One region of the Alteromonas sp. V450 genome, then DNA from elsewhere that is predicted to be linked to it. Evidence: predicted binding sites of a transcription regulator. Region 1 holds the regulator's gene; the other holds the start of a gene.

Evidence for each region. The regulator FNR, encoded in region 1, switches genes on or off when oxygen is low (the NO sensors DNR and NnrR bind a similar motif). The targets are predictions, from matches to a motif close to TTGATCTAGATCAA.
Region 2: BK026_RS14010 (high-potential iron-sulfur protein) is a predicted target of FNR. The motif match lies at 1,999-2,012, and genes of this name have one in related genera.

Annotation. Positions count from the first base shown of each region.
Region 1 covers NZ_MODU01000004.1:1,163,699-1,171,343, forward strand. Annotated here, with positions in the region: gene ccoO (cytochrome-c oxidase, cbb3-type subunit II) at 1-18, shown strand, start outside; gene BK026_RS05035 (cbb3-type cytochrome c oxidase subunit 3) at 20-181, shown strand; gene ccoP (cytochrome-c oxidase, cbb3-type subunit III) at 198-1,151, shown strand; gene BK026_RS05045 (FixH family protein) at 1,368-1,847, shown strand; gene BK026_RS05050 (heavy metal translocating P-type ATPase) at 1,847-4,270, shown strand; gene ccoS (cbb3-type cytochrome oxidase assembly protein CcoS) at 4,272-4,502, shown strand; gene BK026_RS05060 (sulfite exporter TauE/SafE family protein) at 4,489-5,148, shown strand; gene fnr (fumarate/nitrate reduction transcriptional regulator Fnr) at 5,194-5,931, shown strand; gene uspE (universal stress protein UspE) at 6,179-7,102, shown strand; gene ttcA (tRNA 2-thiocytidine(32) synthetase TtcA) at 7,254-7,645, shown strand, end outside.
Region 2 covers NZ_MODU01000004.1:3,200,240-3,207,884, forward strand. Annotated here, with positions in the region: one part of gene BK026_RS13985 (IS3 family transposase) at 1-259, shown strand, start outside; gene BK026_RS13990 (hypothetical protein) at 292-600, opposite strand; gene BK026_RS14000 (CPXCG motif-containing cysteine-rich protein) at 1,096-1,287, shown strand; gene BK026_RS14005 (flavin reductase family protein) at 1,280-1,909, shown strand; gene BK026_RS14010 (high-potential iron-sulfur protein) at 2,162-2,455, shown strand; gene BK026_RS14015 (amidase) at 2,527-4,164, opposite strand; gene BK026_RS14020 (ABC transporter substrate-binding protein) at 4,268-5,032, opposite strand; gene prmA (50S ribosomal protein L11 methyltransferase) at 5,233-6,111, shown strand; gene dusB (tRNA dihydrouridine synthase DusB) at 6,376-7,374, shown strand; gene fis (DNA-binding transcriptional regulator Fis) at 7,405-7,645, shown strand, end outside.

The DNA of each region.
Region 1 (7,645 bases):
GGCACACATTTGAAATAATATGGATCAAGGAATAGTAGGCAGCATTTTTACTGTCATCGTCTTTGTAAGCTTCATCGGTGTTGTGCTGTGGGCATTTAGCAGTCGCAACAAGAAAAAGTACGATGAAGCTGCAAACCTTGTGTTTGCAGACGAAGAAAAAGAAAAATCAAAAGAAGATTAGCAGGAGTCTTGAACTCATGAGTATGTTTTGGACAATTTGGATTTCAGTGATAACCCTTGGGTTAATCATTGGTTGCTACTTCCTTCTGCGCTGGTGCCTTTCTAACAAGACGGGTGTGCCAGAAGGTGAGTCAATGGGGCACGAGTTTGATGGTATCGAGGAGTTAAATAATCAACTTCCTCGCTGGTGGACAATTATGTTCTACATCACCATCGTTTGGGGTTTTCTATATTTAGCGCTTTTCCCTGGTTTGGGCGCCTACGAGGGGGTACTTGGCTGGAGAAGCTCTAACCAAGACATCCGCTCACTTGAGGAGTCTGCACAGGCTCGCGCTGACGCAAAAGAACAAGGTTACATTGTAAAGTACGATCGTGAGCTTGATTTTGCTGCTGACAAGTTCGACCCAATTTTTGAAGCGTATGCGCAAATTCCTGTTGAGGAACTTGCCAAAGACCCTGAAGCTAATAAAGTAGGTCAGCGTTTGTTCCTACAAAATTGCTCTCAGTGTCACGGTTCTGATGCACGTGGTCAAAATGGCGGCTTCCCTAACCTAACGGACAACGACTGGTTGTACGGTGGTTCAGGTGCGAAAATCGTTGAAACTCTTACGCTTGGTCGTAAAGCAGCTATGCCTGCATGGCTAGATGCTATGGGTGAAGACGGTATCGAAGAAGTGGTTAACTACGTACTTAGTTTAAGCGGTCGCGATGTAGACCCTCAGCTTGCTGAAGCAGGTAAAGCGCGCTTTGCAGCGTGTGCAGCTTGTCACGGTATGGACGGAAAAGGCAACCAAATGCTTGGTGCACCAAATCTTACCGATAACATCTGGTTATACGGCGGCAGCCACAGAGCGGTAACAGAAACGCTTACTTATGGTCGTAACGGTGTAATGCCTTCATTCAAGAAAACGTTGGGTGATGACAAAATTCACGTTGTTGCGGCATATGTTTATAGCCTTTCAAATGATTAATGATTTAAATCATTAAATATCTTAGAAAGCCTCGTTACTACGGGGCTTTTTTTATGAGAAAATACAGCGATATAGAGCGTGCGGTGTGAGCAAGCGTTGTTCACCTTAAATGTGTCTTGCCAACGCTATATTTATCATTATTGCTCGGCTTAACAAGAAGTTTTAGCAGTGAAAATAAATATGTTGTTAGTGAAGTAAATACGAGAAAATATTTCGATGAATAGACCCTGGTATAAAGAGTTCTGGCCCTGGTTTTTAATTGCTGTTCCTATCATTACCCTCATCATGGGTGGCGTGTTGTTAAACCTTGCTATTAGTACTGAAGATAGCCTAGTGGTAGACGACTACTACAAGGAAGGAAAAGCAATTAATGCCCGTCTGGACAAAGAAGCCATAGCCCGCCGCATGAATATCACCACCGATTTAACCATTGACGACGGTAGCATTGCGCTGCAGTTTCATTCAGGTGTTCCACAAGATGGGAACGCGGTAAAATTAAGCTTCTATCATGTAACGCTAGAAGAGCGCGATGTCAGCGTTTTATTAAGTCGTGACGCCAACGGCATTTATCGCGGCTTTGTCGAAGAAAACCTTGACGGTAAATGGCGCATATCGCTGACGCCAATTGATGATAGCTGGAAAATCCAAAACACGGTTTATCTGCCCCACTCTGGCAAAATGAAATTCAACCCATAATGGCGATGCACGACTGTTACCACTGCGGACTGCCTGTAGCAAGTTCCGACGAAGGGAAATTTACTACTGTTATATTAGGGCAACAACGAGACATGTGTTGCCCTGGCTGCCAAGCCGTGGCTGAAGCGATCGTTAGTAACGGTCTTGAAGATTACTATCAGTTTAGAACCGAACCGGCGCAAAAATCTGACGATAGTATTTTAGAAACCCTCGATAAACTTAAAGTCTATGACGACCCTTCTCTTCAAGAAGAGTTTGTTTTTGAAGAAGGTCAACACAAACAAATCCAATTAACCCTCGAAGGTATTACTTGTGCTGCGTGCGGCTGGCTTATCGAAAAGCAGTTGTCGAAAGTAGATGGAATAAAGCAAGTCGCGGTGAACGTTCAAGAGCGCCGGGCACTTGTCACATGGTTACCGCACGATATTAAACTTAGCCAAATACTCTCAACACTTAAGCGCATTGGTTATGTTGGGTCTCCATTTCACCCCGACGAACACGAAGCCAGTTATAAGCGTGAACAAAAAACATTTCTAAAGAAGCTTGGCCTTGCAGGCATTATGACCATGCAAGTGATGATGCTGATGACGGGCCTTTATTTTGATTGGTTTGGCGCCATAGAGTTAGAAACCCGACAATACTTTTATTGGGTTGCCCTTACACTAACCACACCGGTAGTACTGTATTCCGGCAGCATCTTTTATGTTGGCGCAGCCAAAGCGCTTAGCGCAAGAACAGTAAATATGGATGTGCCGGTTACGCTCGCCATATTTGGTACCTTTTTTGCGGGTATTCGCTCTACCGTTTTAGAGCAAGGCGAGGTGTATTTCGAATCTATTTGTATGTTCATCTTTTTGCTTCTGCTTAGTCGCTTCTTAGAGCACCGCAGCAGACACAGAGCGGCGCAAATTTCAGCCAATATGATGCAATATGTACCCGTCTCCGCTACTAAGTTACTGCAGGATGGGAGCATGACTGAGTGCTTAGCAAAGCAGCTAAAAGTAGACGATGTGGTTTTGGTTAAGCCTGGCGAAACCATTCCCATTGATGGCATAGTAATCGAGGGAAACGCAGCGGTTGACGAATCAATGCTTACTGGTGAATTTAATCCAGTACGCAAGTCAAACAATAGTACTGTATATGGTGGTACTGTATGTCAAGACGGCAGCCTGACCATTACAGTTACGCAAACCCTTAAAAATGCACTGGTAAATCAAATAGTAAGGTTACAAGCAAGTGCGATGGCGAGTAAGCCCAAAGCGGCGCAGATAGCGGATAATTTTTCTCGATACTTTGTTACCGCTGTATTGCTGATTTCTGCCTTAACCTATAGCTTTTGGGCATATCAGGGGAGCGACGAGGCATTTTGGATCACCATATCTGTGCTAGTGGCTACCTGTCCTTGTGCATTAGGGTTAGCAACCCCATCGGCACTCACTTGTGCTATGGCCAAATTAAATAGACAAGGTATTTTGCTTAAACGTGCTGATGCACTTGAACAAATTACTGATATTGACACCATCGCACTAGACAAAACCGGTACGTTAACTCAAGGCAAGTTCACCATTACAAACGCGTGGTACGCTGATGGCGTTGATAGTGACAAAGCCTTGTCAATTGCATGTGCGCTAGAATCCCGTTCAGAGCACCCTATCGCCAAGGCGTTTAATGGTGACAATGGATGTGACCAACGCGCCAAAAACGAATTACACAAAGTAACAAATTTTTCCGTAACACCTGGCGGGGGGATCAGCGGCGAAATTAACGATACCATGTTCTCCATGGGATCAGCTGCCTTTAGCGTGAGCGACATCTACATAACGTCTATTGAACAATATCCCACAGCTAACGTTTTTCTTACCGTTGAAGGGCGTATTATGGCAGCATTTGAGGTACGAGATTCACTGCGTGTCGATACAAAAGAAACCCTCAATTTGTTAAAAACAAACCATGAATTGGCTGTTTTAAGCGGAGATACACAACAAAACGTTGATGTGCTCACCAAAACCTTGCCAATTTCAACAGCTATAGGTGGGCTTACACCAGAGCAAAAATACCAAGCGGTTAAAACTTTGCAGCAAACCGGTGCAAAAGTAATGATGATGGGTGACGGTATCAATGACGCACCTGTTTTAGCCAGTGCAGATGTAGCAATAGCTGTAGGCAACGCAACAGATGTGGCTAAAACTGCTGCCGATGTAATATTGCTTGGCGATCAATTGCTTTCTGTGCCGGAACTTATACAAACCGCACATCAAGTGAAACAAAAAATACGTCAAAACATTGGTTGGTCGGTAGGTTACAATGTTCTTATCTTACCTTTCGCAGTCTCTGGGTTACTTTCTCCATGGATGGCGGTTGTAGGTATGTCGTTGAGCAGTATTATCGTTGTTACAAACTCAACACGATTATTGAGCAAATAACATGAGTATTATTTACGTACTAATTCCAATCGCCATCATTATCGTTGCTGTTGCTATCGTGATATTTTTCTGGGCGGTGAAAACCAACCAGTTCGAAGACCTTGATCGTCAAGGCTACAGCATACTATTTGATGACGACCTCTCGCCAGAAGAGAAAAAACTAGCAGAAGAGCGTAAGCAACTTCAAGACAACAAGTCAAACAAGCACAAAGCGCCGCATGGACGGGATTAATTACTTCTCGGCCTTTCTTATTGGCTTGGCAGGTGGCGTTCACTGTGTGGGTATGTGTGGGGGAATTGTTGCCGCACTGAGAATGGTCTCCCCAAAAGATGCAAGTGCACTCCCCTATACGCTTGCCTACAACATGGGGCGTATAGTGAGTTATACCATCGCTGGCGCGATGACCGGAACACTAGGAAAAATAGCAGCAGACTTTATCCCCTTAGCAAACTACGCCCTCTCTTTACTCAGCGGCGTGATGCTGTTGCTACTAGCCTGCTATTTAGGCAAATGGTGGACAGGATTATCAGTGTTAGAAAACGCTGGCAAAGGTTTATTCTCCAAAGTCCAGCCGTTCTCTAAACGTTTTTTGCCGTTCAAAACCCCTTTTAGCGCCATACCTTATGGGTTTATCTGGGGTTGGCTACCTTGTGGCTTAGTATATTCAACACTTACTTGGTCACTTGCGGCAGGTAATGCGCTAGAAGGCGCAGCTATTATGTTTTTCTTCGGTTTGGGTACACTACCTACGTTGCTTGCCGCAAGCGCCGGTAGCCAATATATCGTGCGTAGTTTTCAGCACAATCATTTTAGACAGATTATTGCAGCAATAATGGCCATATATGCCGCTTATCTTATTCATGGCGCAATCGTTTAAAAATGGGTGTATTATTATGAGGTATTCTTTTAGAGAGCGTGCATTATGAGCAAAGGAAGCCAATTTTCTATTCACTGTCAAAACTGTAGTTTTAGTCACTTGTGTTTACCCGTGGCGCTGAATAAAACAGAAATTGAATCTCTTGACGATATTATTGAGCGTAAAAAACCGCTTCATAAAGGTGATACACTTATACATACTGGCGACAAATTCCATTCGCTGTTCGCTGTCAGAACGGGTTCGTTTAAGTCATTCGTTACAAATAACGAAGGCGAAGAGCAAATTACTGGTTTTCATTTCCCTGGCGATATCATCGGCTTTGATGCACTGCGGGAAAATAAACATCAAAGCTACACGTCTGCACTGGAGACGGCCATGGTGTGTGAACTTCCCTATGAAACCCTCGATGAAATGTCGGTACAATTTCCAAAACTTCGCCATCAAATTTTGAGTTTCATGAGCGCGGAAATAAAACAAGATCACGACATGATCATGCTTCTAAACAAGCGAACTGCAGAAGAGCGTTTACTGTATTTTATTTCACATTTGTCTCAGCGATTTGAGGAACGTGGCTTCTCACACAGAGAGTTTCATTTGACCATGACGCGTAATGAAATAGGAAACTATTTAGGGTTGACCATTGAGACTATAAGTCGCCTCTTAAGCCGCTTCCAGAAGGATGGCATCATCAAGGTGGATGGCAAACTCATCTCGATTTTGGATTTTGACAGGCTAAATAACAAGTTAGAAGCGCTCAATGGTCCTAGCGTAGTCTGTGGATAATCACTCCTTACGTTAATATGCAGCGCGCCACGCGCGCTTGTACCCCACACGCCAGTTCATTATTTTAACTTTCTCTCCCTCACGCACTATTTTATTTACGTTGCCAGGTACACATATTTCACGTTGTGAAATTCTTGTTCTAAAACAACTTACGTTTTTCTTAATGTCGTTTATAGTTAATAAAAGCGACATTTAAAACAGTGCAACGTTGTCAGTCGCTACCGAACTTCACCGTTAGGGGGACGTTATGATTGAGTGTAAACGAATTCTAGCTGTTGTTGATGCCGAGCGCGATAACCAACCAGCACTAAGTCGCGCCTTTGAACTTGCATCGAAAACCGGTGCACAGGTTACCGCCATGATGGTGGTATACGATTTGTCTTACGATATGACAACGATGTTAAGCCCCGACGAACGCGAGTCCATGCGGCAGGCTGTCACGAATGAACATGCAAAATGGCTGGCATCCCACCTAAAAGAACAAGGTTTTGATGAAACTAACATTGTTGTTGAATGGAATAATCGCGCGTATGAGTCAATCATCTATTATGCTCTTAAGCATCATATAGATCTGGTAGTAAAAGCCACCAAAAACCATGATGACCTTGCTTCTGTAATTTTTACACCTACAGACTGGCATTTAATGCGCAAATGCCCTCGCCCAGTGCTGCTGGTGAAAGAGCACGACTGGCCGGAAAATGGTGAAATCATTGCCGCTGTAAACGTGGGTAGCGAAGATGACGAGCACGCAGCTCTCAACGATAAACTTACTCACATCGCTAACGACTATGCGTCACTATTAAAAGGAAATGTAAACTTAGTAAATAGTTTTCCTTCAACCCCACTTAACATCGCCATTGAAGTGCCTGAGTTTGACCCCGATACTTATCATGATGCAGTGAAAAACCACCATTTAAAGGAAATGCGCAGTCATGCGCTAAAGTACGGCATTCCTGAGAATAAATGCGTTGTAGAAGAAGGCCTTCCGGAAAAAGTCATTCCGCAGGTTGCTAAAACATTAGATGCCGAACTTGTAGTTATCGGCACCGTTGGACGCGTTGGTCTTTCTGCGGCGCTTATTGGCAATACAGCCGAACATGTTATTGATGAACTCAATTGTGATGTACTTGCCATTAAGCCCGATGGCTTCGTCTCTCCGCTATCGATTTAGCCTTTGAATGTTTTTGCCAACATCATTTATAAGCAGAAAATAAAGCGCCTTTCAGTGGCAGCCGCTTTACAATTTTAACGCCACAAGCGTAGTCGAGAAATAGCGCTTTAATGTATACTGTTGGCTTTATCACAAACCAAGCTAGTTAATTATGAGTGTAGGCACAAACAGTGCTGACGCGTCGCCGTTAAACGCTGCGCAAAGTAAGCAAAAGTACAACTTCAACAAACTTCAAAAACGACTTCGCCGCAACGTGGGTAAAGCTATTGGCGATTTCGGCATGATTGAAAACAACGACAAAGTTATGGTGTGTTTGTCTGGCGGAAAAGATAGTTACACAATGCTAGATATACTTATGTTTTTAAAGAAGATTGCGCCTATTCACTTTGATATTGTTGCGGTTAATCTTGATCAAAAACAACCTGGCTTCCCAGAGCATATTTTGCCTGAATATTTAGATAGCATTGGCGTTGAATACAAAATTGTAGAAGAAGACACCTACTCTATCGTTAAAGATAAGATTCCAGAAGGAAAGACAACCTG
Region 2 (7,645 bases), 2.0 Mb from region 1:
GTATTGTTCAGAAGAGTATCAAAAACTCCATAGAAAACATGATGTACAGTGCTCGATGACAGATGGCTACGACTGCTATCAAAACGCCCTTGCAGAGCGAATAAACGGTATTCTTAAAAATGAATACTTACTCCATAAGCCACGAGATTTAGAAGAAGCGAGAAAGATGGTTGCAGAGTCAATAGCAATCTATAATGGTAGGCGGCCACATCAGGCCCTTAAATACAAAACGCCCGATGAAATACATCGGGCGTTTTAACCGAAATAAGTGTCAACCTATTTCAGGACTAGTCACACGCCAGCAATATCATGAAGAGACGCATGTGTGATATCACCAAACCACCCCTGCTCAATCAATGCATCTATCTGCTGCTGTGGCGCATCAATCTCCGCATAATTGAACTGGTTCCTATCGATAACAGCATATTTACGGTTCGCTGCCCGCACGATAATACATTTTTTATCTTCATCTAGCGCGTTAAAACGGTCAATAAACGCTATTGCTTCTTGATTCAGCAATACCTTGTTAGCACCCTCAAAAAAAGCAAGAAACTCATAGAAATGTGTAAGGTAGTAACGAGGAGGGAGGTCTTTTCGCATACGAGGCATGGCAACTTTACTGGTTATGAATACAGTGTAAGTGTATATTTATACAGGCTGAAAATTCAACTTAAATCCTAATTCGCTGTTTCGATACCCATTGAAAAAATGCGCCTAGTTGTTCATCGTCAAGCAATGCTGGCAACGAACAAAAATGTTTTGCGAGTGTCATTTCATCATAGAACCTATGTATTCCACTGTGACACTGCCTACATATATAAATGCCCTTGTTTAACTCAGCTTTACTAAAATGTTTCTTGAAAAAGCTGCGCCGATGCATTTTTCGCGGGATCAAATGATGAAACGTAAGGCGCGCTTGACGGTGGCAGCAAGGACAATCGCCGACTTTATTAGACACCGTTCTTCTCTCAATACAACTCACTTGATTTAACATACTCGATAACGACAAGTACTGATCATTTGATGTAAAGATTTTCAATCCGCATGGCTATGCATCACGTACAAGTGGTTATTGTAATGTTTCTGGGAATATCAATGAGCTTAACGCGAGCAATGGACTTTTCGTGCCCTTACTGCATGGCACCTAATGACGTAGAAATAGACGAAATAAATGATGTTGGCCAAACCCTGGTGTTAGATTGCCAAGTGTGCTGCCAACCCATCGAACTCCGTGTATTTCAGCACGGTGAAGATATCGAAATAGAGGCCGAAAGAGAGAATGACTAAGCAATTCACTCATGATGACATCAGTGCAATGCCCCAGCGCTTTCGAGCTAATTTCATCAATAGTTTGTCCGGCTTTAAGTCGGCAACATTACTAGGCACAACTGATGGCACCACCCCCAACTTGGCAGTGATTAGTTCTGTTGTTCACATTGGTGCTAACCCGCCATTACTCGGTGTTATCATGCGGCCACACACCGTAACGCGTGACTCTTTAAGCAATATTAAACAGCGCGGCGTTTACACATTAAACCATATACACGTCGAATGGGTTGATAAAGCGCACCAAACATCAGCTCGCTATGCGCCAGACGAAAGCGAATTTGAAGCCGTAGGTTTAACCCCTCAGTTTAGCGAGACGTTCGAAGCGCCATATGTGAAGGAAAGTAACATAAAAATGGGGCTGTCAGTCGCGCAGCATTTTACATTGCTAAATAATACGGAAATGATCATCGGGGAGATTCAGGAATTGTTCATTTCCGAGCCTTTATTATCTGAAGACGGGTATGTAGATATTGAGGCAGCGGGCAGTGCCTGTATATCCGGTCTTGATAGTTACCACAAGACAACGCGGCTAGCACAGTTTGCTTATGCAAAAGCAAATACACCGCTTACAAAAAAATAGTTTTCATACATTTATAACTATTAAATTGCGTGGGTAAAGACCTATTGAGTAGCTATGTTGTACCCGTATTGCATTGCAATAAACTTTTTTTAATCTAGATCAAGCGAATATTTCACTTTCCATTCGATCTTTCTGTGAAAAACGCTAGTATGAATTAATGTAAAAAAAACCTGCCTTTATGGGCAGGTTTTTGCGTTTAAGATACTGAATAAAAAAGAATCATTATCGTTTATATCTCTTAAGGAGACCGTTATGAAATCTGTAAGTCGTCGTAATTTTTTAAAATTGTCAGGCTCTACAGTTATAGGACTCACGCTAGGTGGCGTTGCACTTCGTGCGCAAGCCCAAGAGCAGCTGAGCGCCGACGACCCAACTGCAAAAGCACTCAATTACACACCAGCATCTACCGTGGAAGGATCAAATTGCGCAAACTGCATGTACGTGCAAGGTGCAGACGGCGAACAGTATCGTCCGTGCAACATCTTCCCCGGCAAGTTAGTTAATGCCAATGGGTGGTGCAGTGCATGGGTTAAAAAGCCAAGTTAACACTTTGCCACGATACAAGATGACAAAAAACCCAGCCATAGGCTGGGTTTTCTATATCATGCCGTCACTTACTAATTGGCAACACCACTAACAACATTTCGCAATGCCGGAGCATCAAACCGCGTAGGCAAAAGGCCAGGCTTAAGGTAAAAACCGTGTTTCGCCTCGAACACACTGCCGATACTCAATATTTTTTGATCTTGCCATTTAGCACCGATAAAACTTATCCCAACTGGCAGGTCCTTTACCTCGCCAGCAGGTACCGTTAAATGCGGATACCCTGCCACCGCAGCAAGATAGCCAATACCGATAAAGCCAGCCGGTGAATGATCACCGTAAACCCCATCAATCAAAAATGAGGGGCTATTAGATGGTGCCACCAAAACATCTACATTATGTTGGTGCAACAGTGTATCTATACCATTGGTACCCGCCGTTTCTTTGACAAGTGAAAGGGCCTCTTTGTATTCACTGCTGTCAATATTTGGCGCAGACAACGACTTCTCAAAAATACTTTGGTCAAATAGTGCCAATTCACGATCGTTTTCATTATTAAAAGCAATAAGGTCTGCTAAGTTACGTACCGGAATATCGGCAGGTGACGTTGCTAGATAGTCATTAAGCGTCGCGTGAAACTCGCTCAGCAAAACGGTGTAGGAATCTGCCCAGAAACTATCGGGCTGATTAAAGTCATTGATTTCAACTAGCGTTGCACCGGCCGCCTTGAGTTGTGCTAACGCTTTTTCATATACCGCAAGCACATGGGGGTTATCGCCCTGTCTGTAGCGTACTACTCCGACTCTTATTCCCTTAAGATCAGTATTTATCATCGCTTGAGAGGGAGTACGAGGTATATGAGCATCCGCCTCTTCAGTTGCGCTATCGTCGCTATCACTTCCTGCCATAATAGCGGTCATTAACCACGCATCAATTACGTTTGATGTCATAGGCCCTGCCGTATCTTGACTAGAGGAAATAGGCACGATATGGCTACGTGATAACAACCCTACCGAGGGTTTAAAGCCTACAACACCATTTAACGATGACGGACAAATGATTGAACCATTTGTTTCGGTACCAATTGCCAGTGACGCTAGGCGCAGTGACATTGCCGCTCCAGAACCAGAAGATGAACCACATGCACTACGTGACAATATATGTGGGTTGCGAGTTAAACCTCCCACCGCGCTCCAGCCGCTAATTGATGATTCAGACCGAAAATTAGCCCATTCAGAAAGGTTCGTTTTGCCTAGGACAATCGCGCCTTCCGCTTTGAGCTTTTCTACAATAGGCGCATTTCGCCCCGTTATGTTATTCATTAACGCCATTGAACCTGCTGTTGTAGGCAATTCTGCAGTTTCAATATTATCCTTAATAAGAATGGGCAGCCCTGCAAGTTTTCCTACTGGTTCACCATTAGCGATTTTGAGATCGATCGCTTGCGCTTCACGCATTGCGCTGGGGTTTATTGCCAGTACGCTGTTAACCTGAGTATCTAATTCATTTATCCGAGACAAATACCCTTGTACCAAAGACGATGCTTTTAACTCTCCCGATTTAATCGCTTGTACCTGTTGATGAGCGGGTGAATCTAACCATTTACCCACTGCAACTTCATTTACTTCGTCTACTGCTACACCGTCGCGACTATGCAGTGAACAACCCGCAACGAGCAAAACACCTATTGTTATATACCAACGTTTTATCATGAGTCCCTAAACCTATTATTATTATCTAACGTGTCTTTTTATACGTTGTAACAGATTTAGTTCACTATCAAGCACAACTTGGTAGATTTAGTTTGCTATAGCACTAACGCGGCGGACGGTTCTGCTTCATGGTATGCAACAAATTTTCTAGACCATACACGTCGAGCAATGCCTGATAGCGCCCGTCTTCTATAAAGGTTTGTAGTGTTTCATTAAACGCTGCACGCAGTTGTTGATCAGGAATAGCGGCATGATACGCAACCAAAGGGAATAGTTCGTGCAGCACAACTTCATCATCTGCATATTGAGCATCTTGAGACTTAAAATAGTTAAAAATGTTTCTGTCCATTACAGCAACATCAATACTACCAAGCATCAGCATAGCAACCTGGCTATCTTGACTGGCCATTTCAATGTAAGTGGGGTGGGACGAGAGTGTGTCACCGTATTTTTCCCCTAACACCGACGAGGCGGTTTGAAACGCAGCTACGCTTTTGCCCTTCAAGTCCTCAATGGAATGGATAGACAAGGCCCTGTCTTTACGGGTTACAGCGACATTTTGATAAACAACGTATGCATCAGAAAGAAAATCAGAAGAAACATCATGACTGTTATTTAGGGTAAGCCCTATATCAATTGACCCCATAGACAATAATCGAGCGCTTCTTCCAAAAGGTACGTATATAGGCGAAATCTCGTGGCCCATGTCACGCAGCACTGCACGCACAAGGTCAACTTCAAATCCCGTATCTGTTTGAGATATTACGTAAGGAGGTTTATTCCAACCAACAACAACACTTATTTTCTTTGCGCACACTGATGTAGACAAAAGGTACGACACCAAAAACATTAACAGTAATTGTTTCATTGCTTTCCCTATGTGAATGCGCTCAGGTAATACATTAACTATACGTAATCATCGAGTTTTAACCAGTCAACTTAAGCATACAATTTCAAGTGACACACAAGCGAGCTGCCATTTTCGGTAGCGTAAAAAAGCGTTATCGCGTTTTGTTTACAAGAAACGATAGGTACAATAGCGCTAAAGACATTAGACGGCGAAAAATCATGGCCTGGTTACAACTTCGAATTAATACTTCATCTGAAAACGCAGAGTCTATTGGTGACATGCTTACAGCAAATGGCTCGCAGGCCGTTACCTATGTAGACGCAAAAGATACGCCTATGTATGAACCAAAACCCGGCGAGGTTTTGTTGTGGCCAGACACGCAGGTTGTAGGTCTATTTGAAGCAGATGCCGACATGAAAGGTATTCTTCAACGTCTAAGCAAAGCAAAAGTGCTGGGCCCGAACTTTAAATATAAACTTGAGCCACTTGAAGACAAAGACTGGGAACGTGAATGGATGGATAACTTTCATCCTATGCAGTTTGGCGAGCGCCTTTGGATCTGCCCTAGCTGGCGTGATGTGCCCGACCCAAATGCTGTTAACGTGATGCTTGACCCAGGACTTGCCTTTGGTACTGGTACACACCCTACCACGGCGCTTTGTTTACGCTGGCTAGATGGTATCGATATGACAAACAAAACGGTCGTCGATTTTGGCTGTGGTTCAGGTATCTTAGCCCTTGCTGCATTAAAGCTAGGCGCGAAGCGCGTTATAGGTATTGATATTGACCCGCAAGCCCTTCAAGCCACAAAAGAAAATGCGCGCCGCAATGGCGTTGAAGATCGTTTAGATGTGTATCTACCCGAAGATCAACCTGAACTTGAAGCCGATGTGGTCATGGCGAATATCTTATCTGGCCCCCTATTAGACCTGCAAGGCGTTATCACAGGATACTGCAAATCAAATGGCCAGCTTGTACTTTCAGGTATTCTTGCAGAACAGGTAGAGCGAATAGAAGACGCCTATTCTAAAGATATCAACTTAGAAACCAGTGCAATCGATGGCGAATGGGCTCGCGTTTCCGGTACAAAGCTATAAAAAGTTGTTAATTTTATTTACATCACAGCCCTTTTAAAACGGGGGCTGTGAGAATATTGAACAAATTTTAGACTAGAAAAGTCATCTAGCTTGTTAATGTGACAGTTTTTTTTCACTGTCAAGCCCATGAAGTGAAATTTTGTGTGATTTTTAGCCTTTTCAAGCATTGCGAAAACGCGTACACTTAGCGCCCCGTTTTAGCCGGGTGTATAAATTATGTGCAGTTTTAGTTGAAGAGCTATACGACAAACCATGCAACAAACGATACAAATAGGACCTTACACGTTGGACAATAACCTGATGTTAGCGCCTATGGCTGGCGTAACTGACAGGCCGTTTCGTCAACTTTGTAAACGTTTGGGTGCAGGCTTGGTTGTTTCAGAAATGCTTTCAAGTAATCCTAAGGTGTGGAATACCGCCAAATCGCAGGCGCGTATGAATCATGAGGGTGAAGAAGGTATTCGCTCTGTACAGATTGCTGGCGCCGACCCTGTGCTTATGGCTCAAGCAGCGCAATTTAATGTTGAAAACGGTGCGCAGATCATCGACATCAACATGGGTTGCCCTGCAAAAAAGGTCAATAAGAAATTAGCAGGCTCAGCGTTGCTTCAATATCCAGATACAGTGGAAGCTATCGTTAAAGCGGTAGTGAAAGCGGTAAATGTACCTGTAACACTGAAGATTCGCACCGGCTGGAACCCAGAAAATCGCAATGGGGTAGACATTGCCCGCATTGCAGAGCAAAACGGCATACAGTCGCTTGCTGTTCACGGCAGAACGCGAGCTTGTATGTACAAAGGGGAAGCGGAATACGACACCATTCGCAAAATAAAGGCAGCAATATCAATTCCTGTTATTGCCAATGGTGACATAACTTCTCCACAGAAAGCACAAGAGGTGCTGAATTACACTGGTGCAGATGGTGTGATGGTTGGTCGCGGCGCGCAAGGTAACCCATGGATATTTAATCAAATCCAGCATTATCTTGAAACGGGCGAGAACTTGGCACCACCGTCGCTGTCACAGCAGTACGAAATCTTGCATGAGCACGTAACAAATGTGCAGGATTTTTACGGTGACATCTCAGGTGTAAGAATTGCCCGTAAGCACGTGGGCTGGTATCTCGCGGAGCATGATACGGATCGTCAGTTTCGTAAAACGTTTAACGCTATCGATGATGCGAATGAGCAACTCGAAGCACTTAATGCATATTTTCAAGCGCTGCAGATTCGAGAAACCCGACAGATTTCTCCCGCAGCATAGTGATGACTAACTTAAGAGCAACACAGTATTATGTTCGATCAAAACGTGACTTCACCTTTTACTACTACAGTAACTACGCCTTCACAAACGCAAGCACAAAAGCCGCTGCGCGACTCTGTAAAGCAAGCAGTTAACAAGTACCTTAAGCAACTGGACAACGCTAATATCGATAACCTGTACGAAATGGTACTGGCTGAAGTTGAGGCGCCGCTGTTAGAAGAAGTCATGACTTATACACGCGGCAACCAAACCCGCGCAGCCATCATGATGG